One region of the Nicoliella sp. ESL1106 genome, then DNA from elsewhere that is predicted to be linked to it. Evidence: predicted binding sites of a transcription regulator. Region 1 holds the regulator's gene; the other holds the start of a gene.
What was found. The regulator CtsR, encoded in region 1, represses protease genes until heat stress. The targets are predictions, from matches to a motif close to TTGGTCAAAAAAGGTCAAANA.
Positions count from the first base shown of each region.

Region 2: the regulator CtsR is predicted to act here: its motif matches at 4,985-5,005, upstream of ACSVI6_RS06390 (ATP-dependent Clp protease proteolytic subunit).

Region 1 covers NZ_CP196340.1:719,247-727,896, reverse strand. Annotated here, with positions in the region: gene rpoB (DNA-directed RNA polymerase subunit beta) at 1-685, opposite strand, end outside; gene ACSVI6_RS02920 (ATP-dependent Clp protease ATP-binding subunit) at 964-3,441, opposite strand; gene ACSVI6_RS02915 (CtsR family transcriptional regulator) at 3,463-3,933, opposite strand; tRNA gene ACSVI6_RS02910 (tRNA-Pro) at 4,030-4,103, opposite strand; tRNA gene ACSVI6_RS02905 (tRNA-Pro) at 4,141-4,214, opposite strand; tRNA gene ACSVI6_RS02900 (tRNA-Arg) at 4,258-4,331, opposite strand; tRNA gene ACSVI6_RS02895 (tRNA-Leu) at 4,353-4,438, opposite strand; tRNA gene ACSVI6_RS02890 (tRNA-Gly) at 4,465-4,536, opposite strand; tRNA gene ACSVI6_RS02885 (tRNA-Thr) at 4,544-4,617, opposite strand; tRNA gene ACSVI6_RS02880 (tRNA-Leu) at 4,629-4,711, opposite strand; tRNA gene ACSVI6_RS02875 (tRNA-Lys) at 4,727-4,799, opposite strand; tRNA gene ACSVI6_RS02870 (tRNA-Val) at 4,815-4,887, opposite strand; gene serS (serine--tRNA ligase) at 5,124-6,416, opposite strand; gene ACSVI6_RS02860 (amino acid permease) at 6,744-8,213, opposite strand; lysine riboswitch at 8,325-8,498, opposite strand.
Region 2 covers NZ_CP196340.1:1,466,624-1,475,273, forward strand. Annotated here, with positions in the region: gene eno (phosphopyruvate hydratase) at 1-110, opposite strand, end outside; gene tpiA (triose-phosphate isomerase) at 343-1,104, opposite strand; gene ACSVI6_RS06370 (phosphoglycerate kinase) at 1,270-2,484, opposite strand; gene gap (type I glyceraldehyde-3-phosphate dehydrogenase) at 2,661-3,671, opposite strand; tRNA gene ACSVI6_RS06380 (tRNA-Arg) at 3,968-4,039, shown strand; gene ACSVI6_RS06385 (SDR family NAD(P)-dependent oxidoreductase) at 4,082-4,927, opposite strand; gene ACSVI6_RS06390 (ATP-dependent Clp protease proteolytic subunit) at 5,067-5,675, shown strand; gene ACSVI6_RS06395 (hypothetical protein) at 5,941-6,507, shown strand; gene ACSVI6_RS06400 (helix-turn-helix transcriptional regulator) at 6,585-7,178, opposite strand; gene whiA (DNA-binding protein WhiA) at 7,197-8,159, opposite strand; gene ACSVI6_RS06410 (gluconeogenesis factor YvcK family protein) at 8,186-8,650, opposite strand, start outside.

The DNA of each region.
Region 1 (8,650 bases):
GAACATCCTTTTCTAATGTTAATGATAGGCTATCATTAGAACCGAGGATTTCACTAATTTCGCTATCATCACCAAAACCAAGTGCTCTAACAAGTTCGGTAATTGGCAACTTCCGTGTTCGGTCAATTCTGACATATGAAACGTTTTTAGCATCCGTTTCAAACTCCATCCAAGCCCCACGGTTAGGGATAATGGTGGAACCAAATACAGTTCGGCCATTCTTATTAATGTCCTTATGGAAAAATACCCCAGGAGAACGAACCAATTGTGAAACGATAACCCGTTCGGCACCATTAATAATGAAGGTCCCTTGGTCAGTCATCAATGGAAAATCGCCAAAGAAAACATCTTGGGTCTTAATTTCACCAGTATCATGGTTCGTTAACTTAAGCGTAACGTGTAATGGAGCTGAATAATTTGCCTCATGCGCACGTGCTTCTTCTACTGTATACTTTGGTTCTAATAATTGATAATCAACGAACTCTAAAGATAAATTCCCCTTAAAGTCATCAATTGGCATAATGTCATTAAACATTTCCCGTAATCCATCATCCAAGAACCATTGGTATGAATTCGTTTGGATTTCAATCAAGTTAGGTAAATCAAGAACTTCCTTGATCCGAGCGTAACTTCTACGAATACGGTGCTTTCCATATTTAACTAAATGTCCTGCCAAGTTATTCACCTCTCCTAATTATTTCTACGAAAAGAAATGTTACAATTTGATTACAAATTGTATTTTTCCCATTTTTTTACCTAATTTGGGCAAAAAAAATCCCCAAAACAGATTCAATAATCTCAACTTTGGGGGATATAGGAGCTCTTACGGACAATAGATCGCAAGAACTCATTTCAATTCGTAGTTATATAATGATATAATACTCATTTTACTGATCAATGTCAACATATAAAGCTCAAAAAAAAAGAGGAAATAATTCCTCTTTTTTTGTTAAATTAATTCAACTAATTAGTCGATTTTTGATTAACACTTTTTACATTAATCTTAATCTTACCATGACTCGCACCGATTGTGATTGAATCTCCTGTGGCAACTTGCCCAGAAAGCATCGTTTCACTCAGTTGATCTTCAACCTTAGTCTGTAGTGCCCGTCTAATTGGCCGAGCCCCGTATTGAGGGTCAAAACCAGCTTCCGCCACTACGTCAATTGCAGCAGGAGTTAATTTAACATTAATCCCCTGTTCCTTAATCCGATCAAGTAAATTCTGTGCCATCAATTTAACGATTGAGTGCAACTGTGGTTTATTAAGTGAATGGAAGATCACTACTTCATCAATTCGGTTCAAGAATTCTGGTCTGAAATGTTTCTTTAGTTGATCCTTGATGGTTGCAGACATTGCTTTATAGTCATCAGCATCAGCTTTTTCAGCACCGAAACCAACGGTCTTCTTGTACTTAAGTGTCGTTGCACCTAAGTTAGAAGTCATAATGATGACCGTATTTCTAAAGTCGACCTTCCGTCCCTTTGAGTCAGTTAGGTATCCATCATCAAGCACTTGAAGTAACAAGTTAAAGACATCTGGATGAGCTTTTTCAACTTCATCAAGTAAAACTACTGAGTAAGGGTGTTGTCTAACCTTTTCAGTTAATTGACCACCTTCATCATAACCAACATAACCAGGAGCTGAACCAATCAAACGACTTGTTGAATACTTTTCCATGTATTCAGACATGTCTACTCTAATCATATCATTTTCAGAACCAAACATTGCCTCAGCCAAGTCCTTAGCTAATTCAGTTTTCCCAACTCCAGTTGGTCCCAAGAACATAAATGAACCGATTGGTTTGTTAGGATCCTTTAGTCCGCTACGGGCCCGTCTAATTGCTCTCGCAACTGCAGAAACAGCTTCATCTTGACCAACAACGCGCTTATGAAGAACATCTTCTAAGTTAATCAAACGATCAGCATCTGTTTTCTTCAATTGAGTAACTGGAATGCCAGTCCATTGTGCTACAACTTCAGCAACATCTTGACCGGTTTCTTCTAGCTCATAACCATTGTCTTTATTTGATGCCCGTTTCTCAGCTTCTTCAGCTTCCACCTTCACTGCAATGGCTTTAGCTTGTTGTCTAATTAAAACAGCCCGATCAAAATCTTGATTTTCAATTGCTTGTTCTTTTTCTTCATCTAGTTGATTTAACTTAACCCGATTTGCTGAAGCGTTCGTTGGTTGATCATTGATTCTCACCTTAGCAGCAGCTTCATCCATCAAATCGATCGCCTTATCTGGTAAGAAACGACTTTGAATGTAACGGCTCGAAAGCTCTACTGCCTTTTCGATTGCTTCATCAGTAATTTTCACATGGTGGTGAGCTTCATATTTAGGACGAATCCCCATTAGGATTTGAACCGCTTCTTCAGGAGAAGGTTCTTCAACTTGAACCGTTGCGAACCGTCTTTCTAAGGCCGTGTCAGATTCAATGTATTTTTGATATTCATTAAGCGTGGTTGCCCCGATCATTTGCAGTTCACCACGTGCTAATGATGGCTTCAAGATGTTAGAAGCATCAATTGCTCCCTCAGCTCCACCAGCACCAACTAACGTATGCAATTCATCAACGAATAAGATGATATTGCCACTATCTTTAATTTCTTTGATGACCTTTTTAAGCCGACTTTCAAATTCACCACGATATTTAGTGCCAGCAACTAGCGAACCCATATCAAGCATCATTAAACGTTTTTCGGCCATATCATCAGGCACTTTGCCCTGAATGATTTTTTGTGCTAAGCCTTCAGCAATTGCAGTTTTACCAACCCCTGGTTCACCAATCAATACGGGGTTATTCTTAGTACGCCGACTAAGGATTTGGATTACCCGTTTAACTTCTTTATCACGACCAACAGTCGGATCAAGACGATCTTCTCTAGCTACTTCGGTTAAATCAGTAGCTAAAGAATCTAGCGTAGGGGTACTTCCCTTGGGTTCGTTTCGACTCTTTTGGCCAGCAAAGGAACCTTTTTTACCAGAAACCGAGCTAACGCCCATCTTTCTGAGGGTAGCCATTCTAATTGCCTTTGGAGCAGCACCTAGGGTAATAAAAATTCTGGATGATAAAATGGCATCATCACTTATTAGGGCTAATAACAAATGTTCAGTTCCAACTTTATTAGAGCCATATTTACGAGCAATCGTTCCGGCTAAAGCAAGAATATCCTTTGCCTTTGGTGAATATGGAAGGTAAGAAGAACTATCCAAGCCCTCTACATTTCCAAACCCTGTTACTCGTTCGATTTCACTTCTAATGTCTTCATCATTAATTTGAAATTGTCTCAAAACACTATAAGCAATTCCGTTAGATTCTAAGGCCAATGCTAATAGTAAATGTTCTGTTCCAACCGCTTGGTGTCTAAAATTTTTCGCTTGTCCTTGTGCAAGTACTAATACATTGCGTGCGCTGGGAGTAAATAAATTATCCATAAAATGCCTCGCTTTCTGTTTCTAATCTTCGAATCTTAAATGATTCAATACAGAAGATAGGATTTGTGATCTTAAACGATTTGCTGTTTCTATATCATTATGAATCACCAAACTATCCTTATCAATTGCAGCTAAAATAATCCTAGCCTCTTTACTGGTAAGCAATTGACTATGATACAATGTTTTAACAATTGAACCACCGTCCCTTTCGGAAATACTAGAGCCGATAATATCAAGTAACGAATCTAATACTTCTATATTATCTAGCAACTTTACTTTTTCGATTCTAATATATCCTCCACCACCACGTTTACTTTCAACAACGTAGCCGTTTTGAATTGTGAATCGAGTCTTAATAACATAGTTAATCTGTGAAGGGACAACATGAAAAAGATTAGCAACCTCTGAACGTCGAATTTCAACATGACTAGCATCAGCTAAAATCTGCTTTAAATATCTTTCAATAATATCTGAAACATTTTTTGATTGCATATCTTCATCTCATCTCTGACTAATCTTGACTAATATTATAAGAAATTCATTAGCGAAATAAAAGTATTTTGTTTATTAAATTTTAGGACAAAAAAATCGGGAAAACAAGATTCGAACTTGCGACCTCTGCGTCCCGAACGCAGCGCTCTACCAAGCTGAGCTATTTCCCGATGTTTCTCGTTTTATTTAACTGTAATTAGAACTTGATCGGGAAGACAGGATTCGAACCTGCGACCCCTTGGTCCCAAACCAAGTGCTCTACCAAGCTGAGCTACTTCCCGAAACTTATCTCTTACTACTATATATAATAGAAGAAATAAAAAATGCACCCAGTAGGAGTCGAACCTACAACCTTCTGATTCGTAGTCAGACACTCTATCCAGTTGCGCTATGGGTGCAAAATATTATTAAAATTAAAATGCCGAGGACCGGGATCGAACCGGTACGGTTATCACTAACCGCAGGATTTTAAGTCCTGTGCGTCTGCCAATTCCGCCACCCCGGCAGGCTATTTATTTTTATAAAATAAAAAGCGGAAGACGGGATTCGAACCCGCGACCCCCACCATGGCAAGGTGATGTTCTACCACTGAACTACTTCCGCACAAAAATGCCGACTAGACGATTCGAACGCCCGACCTCATCATTACTAGTGATGCGCTCTAACCAACTGAGCTAAGTCGGCAAATTGGTAAGTGCGGGCGAAGGGACTCGAACCCCCATGTCCAAAGGACACTAGAACCTAAATCTAGCGCGTCTGCCAGTTCCGCCACGCCCGCATATTAATATGAAAATGAGCCGTGGGAGGTTCGAACTCCCGACCCTCTGATTAAAAGTCAGATGCTCTACCGGCTGAGCTAACGGCTCGTGAAAATAAAAAAATGGAGGATACAGGGCTCGAACCTGTGACCTCCTGCTTGTAAGGCAGATGCTCTCCCAACTGAGCTAATCCTCCGAGGTCTCAATGCTTATTAACTTAAGCAACTATTTAATCATACTACTTAGTTAACTTAATGTCAACAGTTTTTTTAATTTTTTATTTTCGCCTTTCAGCTGAAAAGCAATTACTAAAAATCAACAAAAACTAGTATATAATAAATCCACCCAAAAAGCTACCCCCTTTTTCAAAAAAAATAAGAATCGGGATTAAAAATCCGATTCCTATTTAATAATCATTGATATTATCGCAATTTAGAATAAATCTTGCTTTTCAATTTTTTTCATTCCGTGCATATATGGTTGAAGAACTTCTGGAATATTTACAGTTCCATCTTCATTTTGGAAGTTTTCCAAAATTGCAGCAACCGTCCGACCAACTGCTAATCCAGAACCATTTAAAGTATGAACAAATTGTAGTTTGCCACTTTCATCACGATATTGAATCTTAGCCCGTCGTGCTTGGAAATCAGTTGTATTAGAACAACTTGAGATTTCCCGATAACAATTTTGGGCTGGCATCCAAACTTCGATATCGTGAGTCATCGCAGCAGTGAAACTCATGTCACTAGTGGTTAAAGTAATAACGTGATATGGAATCTTCAATAACTTAAGCAAACTTTCAGCTTGGTGAGTAATTTCATCCAAGGCTGCCCATGATTCCTCTGGCTTTGTAAATTGAACCATTTCAACTTTGTTAAATTGGTGTAATCTGATCAAACCTCTGGTATCACGACCAGCACTCCCTGCTTCAGAACGGAAGGCAGGACTTAAAGCGGTGAACTTAACTGGTAACTTGTCTTCTGGGATAACTTCGCCACGATAGTAGTTCACTAATGGTACTTCTGCGGTTGGAATCATTGTTAGATCACTATCAGCAATTTCAAACCCAGCCTTCTTTTCCAAGAACTTAGGGAATTGGCCGGTCCCATACATTGATTCTGAATTAACCATGTATGGTGGAATAATTTCTTCATAACCAGCATTTGTATTTTGATCCAAGAAGAAGTTGTAGATGGCCCGTTCGAGTAATGAACCAGCACCAACGTAGTATACGAAACGACTTCCTGCTACCTTAGCACTTCTTTCGAAGTTTAAGATGCCAAGGTCTTCACCGATTTCCCAGTGGTTCTTAGGCTTAAAATCAGTGAATTCACGAGGAGTCCCAACCTTCCGCAGTTCCTTTGAACCTTCTTCAGTTAAACTGATTGGGTCATCATCATTTGGAATGTTTGGTAGGTGAGCTGCTAAATCATGTTGCTTAGCTGAAACTGCTTGTTCTTGTTCATCTAATTCCTTAATTTCAGCCCCGACTTCTTTCATTCGATTAATCGGACCAGTAGCATCTTCTTTAGCCCGCTTCATCTTAGCGATGTCATCTGAAACTTTATTTCTTTCAGCCTTTAAGTTTTCAACCTTAACTAAGATGTCACGACGGTTTTGATCAAGTGCCAAGAGTTCGTCAATTTGTTTTTCATCGATCCCTCTAGTGGCCATCTTATCCTTAAACCATTGTTCGTTGTTTCTAATCAACTTCATGTCTAACATGGAAAATCCCTCCTAAAAATATAAAAAGCAGGCTTCGTCATTGGGACGAAAGCCTGCTTTTCGCGGTACCACCCAAGTTCCCGATTAAATCGGACAACTCATCTGTGATAACGGCCACCAACCGTGCAGCATTACCTGCCCACTCATAAATATGTCGGAATTTTCGACTTGTAGTTTTCACCAACCACTACATCTCTAAAAGTCTACTTAAGAAACATACATCGTGTTATAATCTAAATCCTATTCATAATAATAATATTATATCCATTCAAAATTAGCAATATTTTTGTATTAAAAAAGGTGATCATAATTAATCACCTTTAAAAACTATTTTTCCTTGTCAATCGTTTCCTTAGAAACAGGACTAACGTCAACCTTATCCAACGGAATCAACTTAGTATGATTCTTGAGCTTGTAAACAACGTACAAAATAAGAACCAATGGAACACTAATGTAAGTAATTCCAATTTCCTTCCAATTAAAATTAGAAAAAGCAGATAAATCTTGCCCAATAATAATTAAAATACATAGAATCAAAGTCAAGACAGGTCCAAATGGGAACCACTTAGCATGGTAAGCAAGTTCGTTGATTGAATGACCCTGCTTAATAAATGCTCGTCTAAATCTAAAGTGTGAAATCGCAATTCCGACCCACGCAATAAATCCAGTTAATCCGGATGCAGCAACTAACCACAGGTAAATTTCTGGACCAGCAAAACTAGTAATGAAAGTAGCCAGTGCAATTACGGTCGTAACGACTAACGACAATACTGGAATCCCCCGTCTGTCAGTTTTACCAAATGCTTTTGGTGCATAGATTCCATTTGACATTGAATATAGCATCCGAGTAGATGCATACATTCCAGAGTTAGCAGAAGAAATCACCGAAACCAAGATCACGGCATTCATAATTCCAGCAGCAGCAGCTAGCCCCGCCCGTTTAAATACCAAGGTAAATGGACTGATCGCAATATCACTAGCGCTAGAGCCTAACAAATTAGGGCTAGTGTAAGGAATTAAAGCAGCAATTACAAAAATTGCTAAAATGTAGAATAAAATAATTCTCCAAAATACTTCACTAATTGCCTTTGGGACACTGTGTTTTGGATCATCAGATTCACCAGCGGTAATTCCAACTAACTCAGTTCCTTGAAAGGAAAATCCGGCAACGACGAATACTGATAGCATTGCGGGAATCCCACCCACAAATGGTGCTTGTTTATAAGTGAAATTACTCAAGCCAACTGAATTACCACCACCCATAATTCCAACAATCGTTAATACTCCAACGATCAAGAAGATGATGATAGTGGCCACCTTAATCAATGATAACCAGTATTCAATTTCTCCGAATGCACCAACTGAAGCGGCGTTAATTAAAAAGATTAAAATTAATACGCCTCCACTAAAGATCCAGCTAGGAACGTTTGGCATCCAAAACTTCATTACCAACGCAGCGGTACTAATATCCACAGCAACGGTAATTGCCCAGTTAAACCAGTAGTTCCAGCCCATGGCAAACCCCAATGCAGGATCGACATACTTACCAGCATACTCAGCAAATGATCCACTGACCGGTGTGTTCGTGGCCATTTCACCCAAACTAGTCATTAGGAAAAATACCATTAGCCCCATTAAAACATATGCTAGCAATGCACCACCAGGACCCGCTTGCGAAACGGTGGAACCACTTGTAACAAATAAACCAGTCCCAATCGATCCACCAAGTGAAATCATTGAAACATGGCGGGTCTTAAGCTTTCTCTTAACCCCGCCAGATTGATTTTCCGTACTCATATCAATATCCTCCTAAAATTTAAGTTGAAGAAGTCAGAGGAGTTCCCAATTAAAAAGCCCCCTTCTTTATAAAAAAGAAGAGGGAATTATAATTGCATTTAAGCCATTATGAATATTGGAAGCACCCCGTGTAAAACACGACAGTTCAGGGTCTCTTAAACCCAGCCCCAGTTAAAAATAGAAAAAGCTATTTCAAACTTCGGCAGTCATCCCTTTCACTACTGGTCCCAATCGCTTTTTCGACTCACAGTAACTACTAATGATTTCCGCACCTCTTCATATGAAATTTTGATATCGGACATTATTATATCTTTTTTAAGATTTATTTACAATCTTTATTTATGATTGGCCAGTTCCAAGATGGTGCTATCAATAAACTAAAAAGGCCATTGGAAAGCAGAAAATGTAACCATTTTGCCCCACCATATTTCACCTCC
Region 2 (8,650 bases), 750 kb from region 1:
ACGATTCCACGGCCAAAAGCACCGGCTTCAGTATATAATTCTACTTCAACAGTAGGGTTACCACGTGAGTCTAGGACTTCGCGAGCAAAAATATCGGAAATAATTGACATTGTATTCTCTCCTTAAGTGAAAGTTAATTACCCATTGGGTACAAAACCAATGAGCCGTAGTATGAACAACCTTGCAAAACAAAGTTTACGACAAAATATGAAACATTTTATCAGGGACTGTCCAACACCCCTTTAAAACTGAATAAATATATCATTTATTCATCATCTACATTGTTATGATACCATTTTTTGATTTTTAAAACCAATAAATCAACTATAATTATCGGAAAAATTAATAATGAATTAAATTTAGGAATTCTTTGGGATCAAGACTTGCACTTCCGACTAAAACACCATCAATGTCAGGTTGTGCCATTAGTGCCTTTACATTTTTGGGATTAACACTTCCACCGTATAAAACTCGAATGGAATCGGCAATTTCTGATGAATAAAGCCGACTGATCGTTTGCCTGATCAATGCACACCCCTCTTCAGCTTCAGCTGAACTAGCGGTAATTCCAGTTCCAATTGCCCACCGCGGTTCATAGGCAATCATCATATGCAACGCATCTGATTCTGAAACGTTTTTAAATGCTGCGATCACCTGGCTAACCACCCAATGCACCCCGTCTGAAGTCTCGGTCCTAACTAACGTCTCATCACAACAAACAATCGGATTGATATGATTCCGCAGCAATGCATGAACCTTTTTATTAACGACTTCATCATCTTCATCAAAATAATGGCGGCGTTCAGAATGACCAGCAATCGAATAGGTAACACCAGCCTCAGCCAACGCCTTCGGGCTAACCTCACCAGTGTAAGCCCCGGTATCATGATAATCACAATTTTCAGCGCCAATAATGACATCGGTCCCACTAGCATGTTCTAATAGCGGCCATAGGTACAGTGGTGAAGCCGCAATCATCACCTGGACTTCAGCTGGCCGCGGAATTTGATTTTTAATCGTTTCGATGTATGGAATCACTTGATCTGGCATCAAGTACATCTTCCAGTTAGCTCCAATAAATGGAACCCGTTTTTGGGCACTCATTAATAAGCTCCCCCTTATCAGGATATTAGCACGATTGAGTGTCTTCGTACCCAATCATTTTACTATAAATATTTTTCCTTAAGCAATTCGGATTGGAAACTTAAGGAAAATATATGTAAACAAAAAAGCCGTGCAATCAGCACGACTTTTAATAAATAATCAAAATTATTTATCGGAAATTGCAGCAATTCCTGGAAGGGTCTTACCTTCAAGATAAGTAAGTGAAGCTCCACCACCAGTAGAAACGTGAGTTAACTTGTCAGCGATTCCTAATTGCTTAACAGCAGCAGTAGAGTCACCACCACCAACAATCGTAGTAGCATCTTGTAAGTTAGCTAAGAAATCACCAACTGCTAAAGTTCCCTTAGCGAAGTTGCTCATTTCGAACACACCCATAGGTCCGTTCCAAACAACAGTCTTAGCATCTCTTAAGACGTTTTCAAATTCTTGAATTGACTTAGGACCGATATCTAAAGCCATCATTCCATCAGGAATGTCACCTTCAACGATTTCAGTCTTAGCATCGTTAGCAAATTTATCAGCAACAACGTTGTCAACAGGTAATACTAACTTGTCGCCAGCCTTGTCTAAAATTTGCTTAGCTAAATCGATTTTGTCTTGTTCAACTAATGAATTACCAATCTTGATTCCCTTGGCAGCGTAGAAAGTATAAGTCATTCCACCACCAATGATAACCTTATCAGCTTTATCTAATAAGTTATCGATAACGGTAATCTTATCAGAAACCTTAGCACCACCTAAAATGGCAACAAATGGACGCTTAGGATCATTAACGGCATTGCCAAGATACTTGATTTCCTTTTCCATTAAGAAACCAACCGCAGCTGGCTTACCAGCAGCTTCCATTGCCTTAGCAATTCCAACGTTTGAGGCATGAGAACGGTGAGCAGTACCAAATGCATCGTTTACGAATACATCACCAAGTGAAGCCCAGTATTCACCAAGTTTTGGATCATTACCAGATTCGCGCTTTACATATTCACCGTTAACAACATCTTCGTAACGAGTGTTTTCAACTAATAAAACATCACCGTCGTTCATCTTATTGATAGCATCTTCTAATTGAGGACCTTCAGTAGTAGGAACGAAAGTTACTGGCTTATTTAATAAGTTTGAAAGCCGTTCAGCAACTGGGCGTAGTGATAATTCTTTTTTATCGTCTTCACTCTTGATTCTGCCAAGGTGAGAGAAGATAATTGCTTTACCACCATGATCAACAACATAGTTGATCGTAGGAAGTGCTGCTACGATACGGTTATCATCACCGATTACACCATTCTTAATTGGAACGTTGAAATCAAGACGCATTAATACTTTTTTATCTTTTAAATCTAAATCAGAAACAGTTAATTTAGCCAATTTAGATACCTCCTAAATAAATATTAACTTAACACTTTTAATAATACAGCATTTAGAACCTAATCTCAAAGCAAAAGGTCAGCCATATTAAAATGTTAAATATAATAAAAAGGTGGAAGAGTAACCTCCCCCACCTTTTTTAGATTTTAATTATTTAATTTAATTAAAACTGCTTTTTATAGTTGAGCAAACTTCAATAAAGTACGAACCATGTTACAAGTGAAGCCCCATTCGTTATCGTACCAAGTCCAAACCTTAACTAATTGGTCATCACCAACAGTAGTTACGTCAGTTTGGGTAGGATCAAATACTGATCCGTGGGTATCACCAATGATATCACTTGATACAATTGGATCTTCAGCGTAACCGAAAGCTTCGTTACCTTCAGTATGCTTCTTGATTGCTGCATTAACTTCGTCAGCAGTAACCTTCTTGTCCAAAATAGCAGTTAATTCAGTTAATGAACCGTCAACTAATGGAACACGTTGAGCAACACCGTTTAACTTACCTTGTAATTCTGGAACAACTAAACCAAGCGCCTTAGCAGCACCAGTTGAATGAGGAATCGTATTTGCGCTAGCAGTACGGTTATTTCTCATCTTCTTACCTCTAGGACCATCCAAGATAGCTTGAGTGGAAGTGAAGGCATGGATAGTAGTCATAGTACCAACCTTGATACCGAATTCCTTGTTCAAGAAGTAAGCTGATGGTGCAATACTACTAGTAGTACATGAACCAGCAGAAACGATCTTGTCGTCAGCGTTAAGAGTGTCCAAGTTAACACCAGGAACAACAGTCTTGATTTGACCAGCAGGTGCTGAGATCAAGACACGCTTTGCGCCAGCGTCCAAGTGAGCTTGTGACTTTTCAGCTGAAGTGTAGAAACCTGTACATTCAAGAACATAGTCAACACCATTGTTCTTTACCCAAGGAATTTGTGAAGCATCCTTTTCTGCGTATACAGGGTATTCCTTACCGTCAACCACGATACCAGTGTCAGTTGAAGAAACCTTACCTGGGAACTTACCGTGAGTTGAGTCGTACTTCAATAAGTAAGCTAACATTGATGGAGTAGTTAAATCGTTGATAGCTACCACTTCGATGTCGCTTGAGTTAAGTTCGTGGATCCGCTTGAAAGCTAAACGTCCAATGCGTCCAAAACCATTAATACCAATTTTTACAGTCATACTGAATTTTCCTCCTTTAGGAAATAATAAGATAAATATTATTTTAAAGCAGTACAACAGTATACTACCACTTTTTACTGCTAGTGTCAGCCCCATTGCTCAATAAAATTTTTGAACAAAAACAACTGTCAAAGCAATTTACTAGGTAATAATTATCTTTATATTGCAGTATATCAACCGCTTTCATAATTTGCAAAACATAGGCCTTACTGTTTAAATTTCTAATAACGCCCCTTGCAATTTCATCATTTTTACGATATAGTTTTATATTGTTCGATTGAAAAATATAATCATATGCGCCTGTAGTGTAATGGATAGCACGTAAGATTCCGGTTCTTGAGATGAGGGTTCGATTCCCCCCAGGCGCACTCAGATAAAAAACGTTAGCAGCTTTACTGCTAACGTTTTTTTTATTGATTCGTTTGTTGGCGCTTGATAACTGCCATTACTAAATTCTTGGGCAAAATCGGGAGAAATCGCACTAATGGTCGTTGCCACCATTGCAATCCAGCAAAAACATTTAGCTTCCCCTTCATCATTCCACGATAGCCCCGTTTAGCAACCTTACTAGCATTGGCACCGTGGGCAAATAGCTTGGTGCTAGTTAAGTTTCCAGCCGTAGCAAAGCCTGTTTCAGTTACGCTAGGCAACAGGGTGGTCACGGTTACTTGTGTATCTGATAATTCAGAGCTGACGGCGTTGCCAAGCGAAGCCAAGTATGCCTTAGTGGCAAAATATTCGGCCTGCATCGGACCAGGCACCAACGCTGCCACCGAAGCGACGTTCAACACCCGTCCAGCGTTGCGCTTAACAAACTGGGGGAGAAATAATTTTAATAACCGCGTGGGGGCTTCAGCATTAACATGTAGCATGTTAATATCTTGTGAACCCGTACGATCCATGAATGTCCCCTGGCCACCAAATCCCGCATTGTTGATCAAATAATCAACAGTCAGGCCAGCTGATTGAACCTGGTCAAAGATGGTTTGGGCAGCTGATAGATCTTTAAAATCAACGGTAATCGTGTTAATCGGCACGTTAAATCGTTGCGCTAATTTACTTTGCAGGTGGGTTAACTTATCAGCGTTACGGCCCACTAAAATCAGTTGATGGCCATCATTAGCAGCCAATTGAGCAAATTCAATTCCAAGTCCTCCAGTTGCCCCAGTAATCAATACGGTTTCCATGTTGTTTCCCCCACCAATCGTGATATCATTATTTAAAATAATAACATAGCCGATGTATAATGGTGTCAATCGGAGCAGATAATTCAATTATTTGCAGTGATTTTATACATCGCTTTGTGGGCAAATGTTTTGACCTTCATTGACTATTAAGATAGAATTTAAATAGTCTAATTTTCAAATTAAATCAAAATTTAGGGGGACATTTAAAATGAACTTAATCCCAACTGTAATCGAGCAATCCGCTAACGGCGAAAGAGCTTATGACATTTACTCTCGGTTATTAAAGGATCGGATTATCATGTTATCCGGCCCAATCGAAGACGATATGGCAAACTCAATTATTGCTCAATTATTATTCTTGGATGCACAAGATTCTGATAAAGATATTTACCTATACATTAACTCACCAGGTGGGGTCATCACTTCTGGAATGGCGATTTACGATACAATGAACTTCGTTAAGTCAGATATCCAAGTGATTGTAATGGGGATGGCTGCTTCAATGGCCAGTGTACTTGCTTCATCAGGTACTAAGGGCAAACGTTTCGCATTACCACACGCCCAAGTTATGATTCACCAACCATCTGGTGGTGCTCAAGGAAAGCAAAGCGATATTGAAATCGCAGCAGAATCCATCTTGAGCGCTAGAAAGATGTTAAACAAGATCTTATCCGAAAACTCTGGCCAAACGGTTGCTAAGGTTAACCGTGATACCGATCGTGATAACTACTTAACTGCTGAAGAAGCCGTTAAGTATGGATTACTAGATGGAATTATGACCAGCAAGAATGAACAAGATAAAGATACTAAAAAATAATTAATCCCTTATAATTGGGATAATTAATTTAAAAGCAGTAGTCAATTAATTGGCTACTGCTTTTTTGTTTATAAAAATTGGGGCTTAGAAAATAAGACACGTTAAAACATTGATTTGGCAAGCTTTCAATCGAATTTGTAACCATAAATCCGCCCAGTAATTCACCCTTAGAAATAGGGATAAGCTACCATTTTTATCAATGCTTTGATACTATACTCATAATAAATTGTACAATAACTAATTTAATATTTAACAAGGAGGAACAATGGAAAACATAATCGATAAAATCATCTTAAATCTAAGGGTGACTCGTTCTACAATTAAATGGTGGGCAATTATAGCCGTTCTATTATTTATAGCTAACCTAATCATCAGTGCTTTAAATGCTGATGATTTAAGCACCCTAATAGCAGTGCCAACCGTTTATACTTTAATAGCGGCTTTAACATATTTAATCAGGATTCTGATTATTTACGTAATCCTTTCATTAATCCCAATTGCTTGGATAACTAAAGCACTATGCTTCATTAGTACGGCGGTAGTTTTTGGTGGAATTGGTTCGATCATTAGCAACTTTTCATTAAACAATATTGGTGGATCACTAATCAAAATTATTTTCAATATCAGCTATATTGTTTTAATCTATATGTTTGCTACCGTTTCAATTCAAACCATTCATGGCATTAAATTCCAATCCGATCGTAATTATCTTGCAAAGTGGTCTAATGCTTTTAAAATTACGTTGCACGCCCATTGGCATCAATTAATAATTGCAATGATCATTTATTTTGTATTGCTGACTATCATCCAAGTTCCATTAACTAATTTTTAAATTAACATCTAATAAAAACACACCTTCAAACCGTCAATAAGACCGTTCTAAGGTGTGTTTTTAATTGATATTAAAAATTAATTTTTTCCCCTGACTTCTTTAAACGTAAATATAATTAAAACACCATAGTCAAGGACAATTGCCCTAAAAAGAGCACCGACATACGTAAAAGTAGCAATTTCAAATCCTAATCGAGCTAGCTTTTCGATTTGTAAGGTAAAAAATAGTGCTGTCATCACTAATAAAAATAACCATGAAAATGGCATTTTATTTCTAATTGTAACTTTATTATTAAAATAATAAACGTGGATTGAAAAGAATAGAATTATAGCAATTATTTCAACGAAAAAAGAAAAATCTAGAAATCCCGTAAATAAATTAAATAAATTCAGCCCCATTGCTAACAAATTAAAATACCAAGCTATTAAGGCATAATTAATTTGATGACCCTTGTTAGTACTGTGCTCCTTAGCTTTTGGATGATCCAAAACTGCAATCAAATCCGTATTATATAATTCTGAAAGCTGTTTAATCGTGTAAATATCAGGAACGCTCCTATCATTTTCCCATCCAGACACCGTTTTTCTAGAAACGTGCAGATGATCAGCAACGTCGTTTTGGGTTAAATTAACTTTATTCCTTGATTTTTTTAATTTTTGACCTAATTTCATTTCAATCCCTTTTATTAACTATTCGTTTTCCATTGCCGCAATCCGTTCCTCAGTTTGCATGCGCAGATTTTCAGCAAAGTCATTAATCTTTTTCAAGCGATGGTTAATTCCTGACTTAGAAATTACCCCACTGGGCACCAATTCACCAAGTTCCTTTAGGGTCACTTCTTTATTCTCTAAGCGAATCTCGGCTACTTCGCGTAACTTATCTGGAAGCTGGTCTAAACCAACCGTTTCGGCAATAAAGTTAATGCTTGCGATCTGCTTCGTTGCGGCATTGGCCACCTTATTCATGTTGGCGTTCTCACAATTGACCAAGCGATTGACGGAGTTACGCATATCACGGACAATTCGAATATCTTCAAAGTGTAACATCGAGTTGGTGGCGCCAATCAACTGCAAGAAATCAGCAATTTTTTCAGCACCCTTTAAATAGGTAATAAACCCACTGCGTCGACTAGTGGTCTTGGCTTCTAGGTGATAACGATTCATCATCTCAGTAATCATTTCGTTGTGGGTTTCGTATAACGAATAAATTTCCAAGTGATATCGCGATGTTTCTGGATTATTAACAGAGCCACCAGCTAAAAAAGCTCCCCGCAAATAAGAACGAACTTGGGAATCACTTTCCAGTAGTGCAAGCGGCACCGTTTCAACTAATTCATACCCCTTTAAAATCCCCAAATCATCTAAAATCTTTTTGGTATTGGTAGTAATTCGTACTACATATACATTATTTTTCTTCAATTTCATTCGTTTGCGAACGATTAAATTACTCTCAACATCATAAAATTCTAATAATAAACGATAGATTCGCCTAGCAATCGCAGGGTTTTCGGTTTGAACATTTAAAATTAATTCATGGTTAACGATCGTTAAAGAACCATTCATTCTAATCAATGCCATTAACTCTGGTTTAGCGTTCTCTCTATGAACCTTAAGCGTCGTTAGCTCCTTTTTGACTTGACTAGCATACGACATTTATCTCACTCCATTCCGTCACCCATTTATTTATTATCAATCAGCTTCAAAAGCTCATTTGATACCGCTTCACCGTTATGGTAAGCACCATGGTCATGAAGTTTTAAGAAATCAGAAGTAATTACCTTACAATTTTGATTTAAAAGCCCTGATTGATCATGGGTAACTTGAATTGAACTTTCATCTTCATTGCGGTGAATATAGTTTACTGGGACCTTTTTATTATTCACCATTACCGCATCAATAATATTATGGTTAAAATGACGATTCAAAACCGCAACGTGATCTGAATCAGTAAAGCCATTCGTTTCGCCACTTTGGGTCATAATATTACAGATATAAACAATTTCTGCACTTGTATGAAGGACCGCATCATGTACCTCTGGAATCATTAAATTCGGTAAAATACTAGTAAACAAACTACCTGGTCCTAAGACGATTTGATCAGCGTTTAAAATCGCATCAACTACCGGTTGAACAGCCTTAGGAGC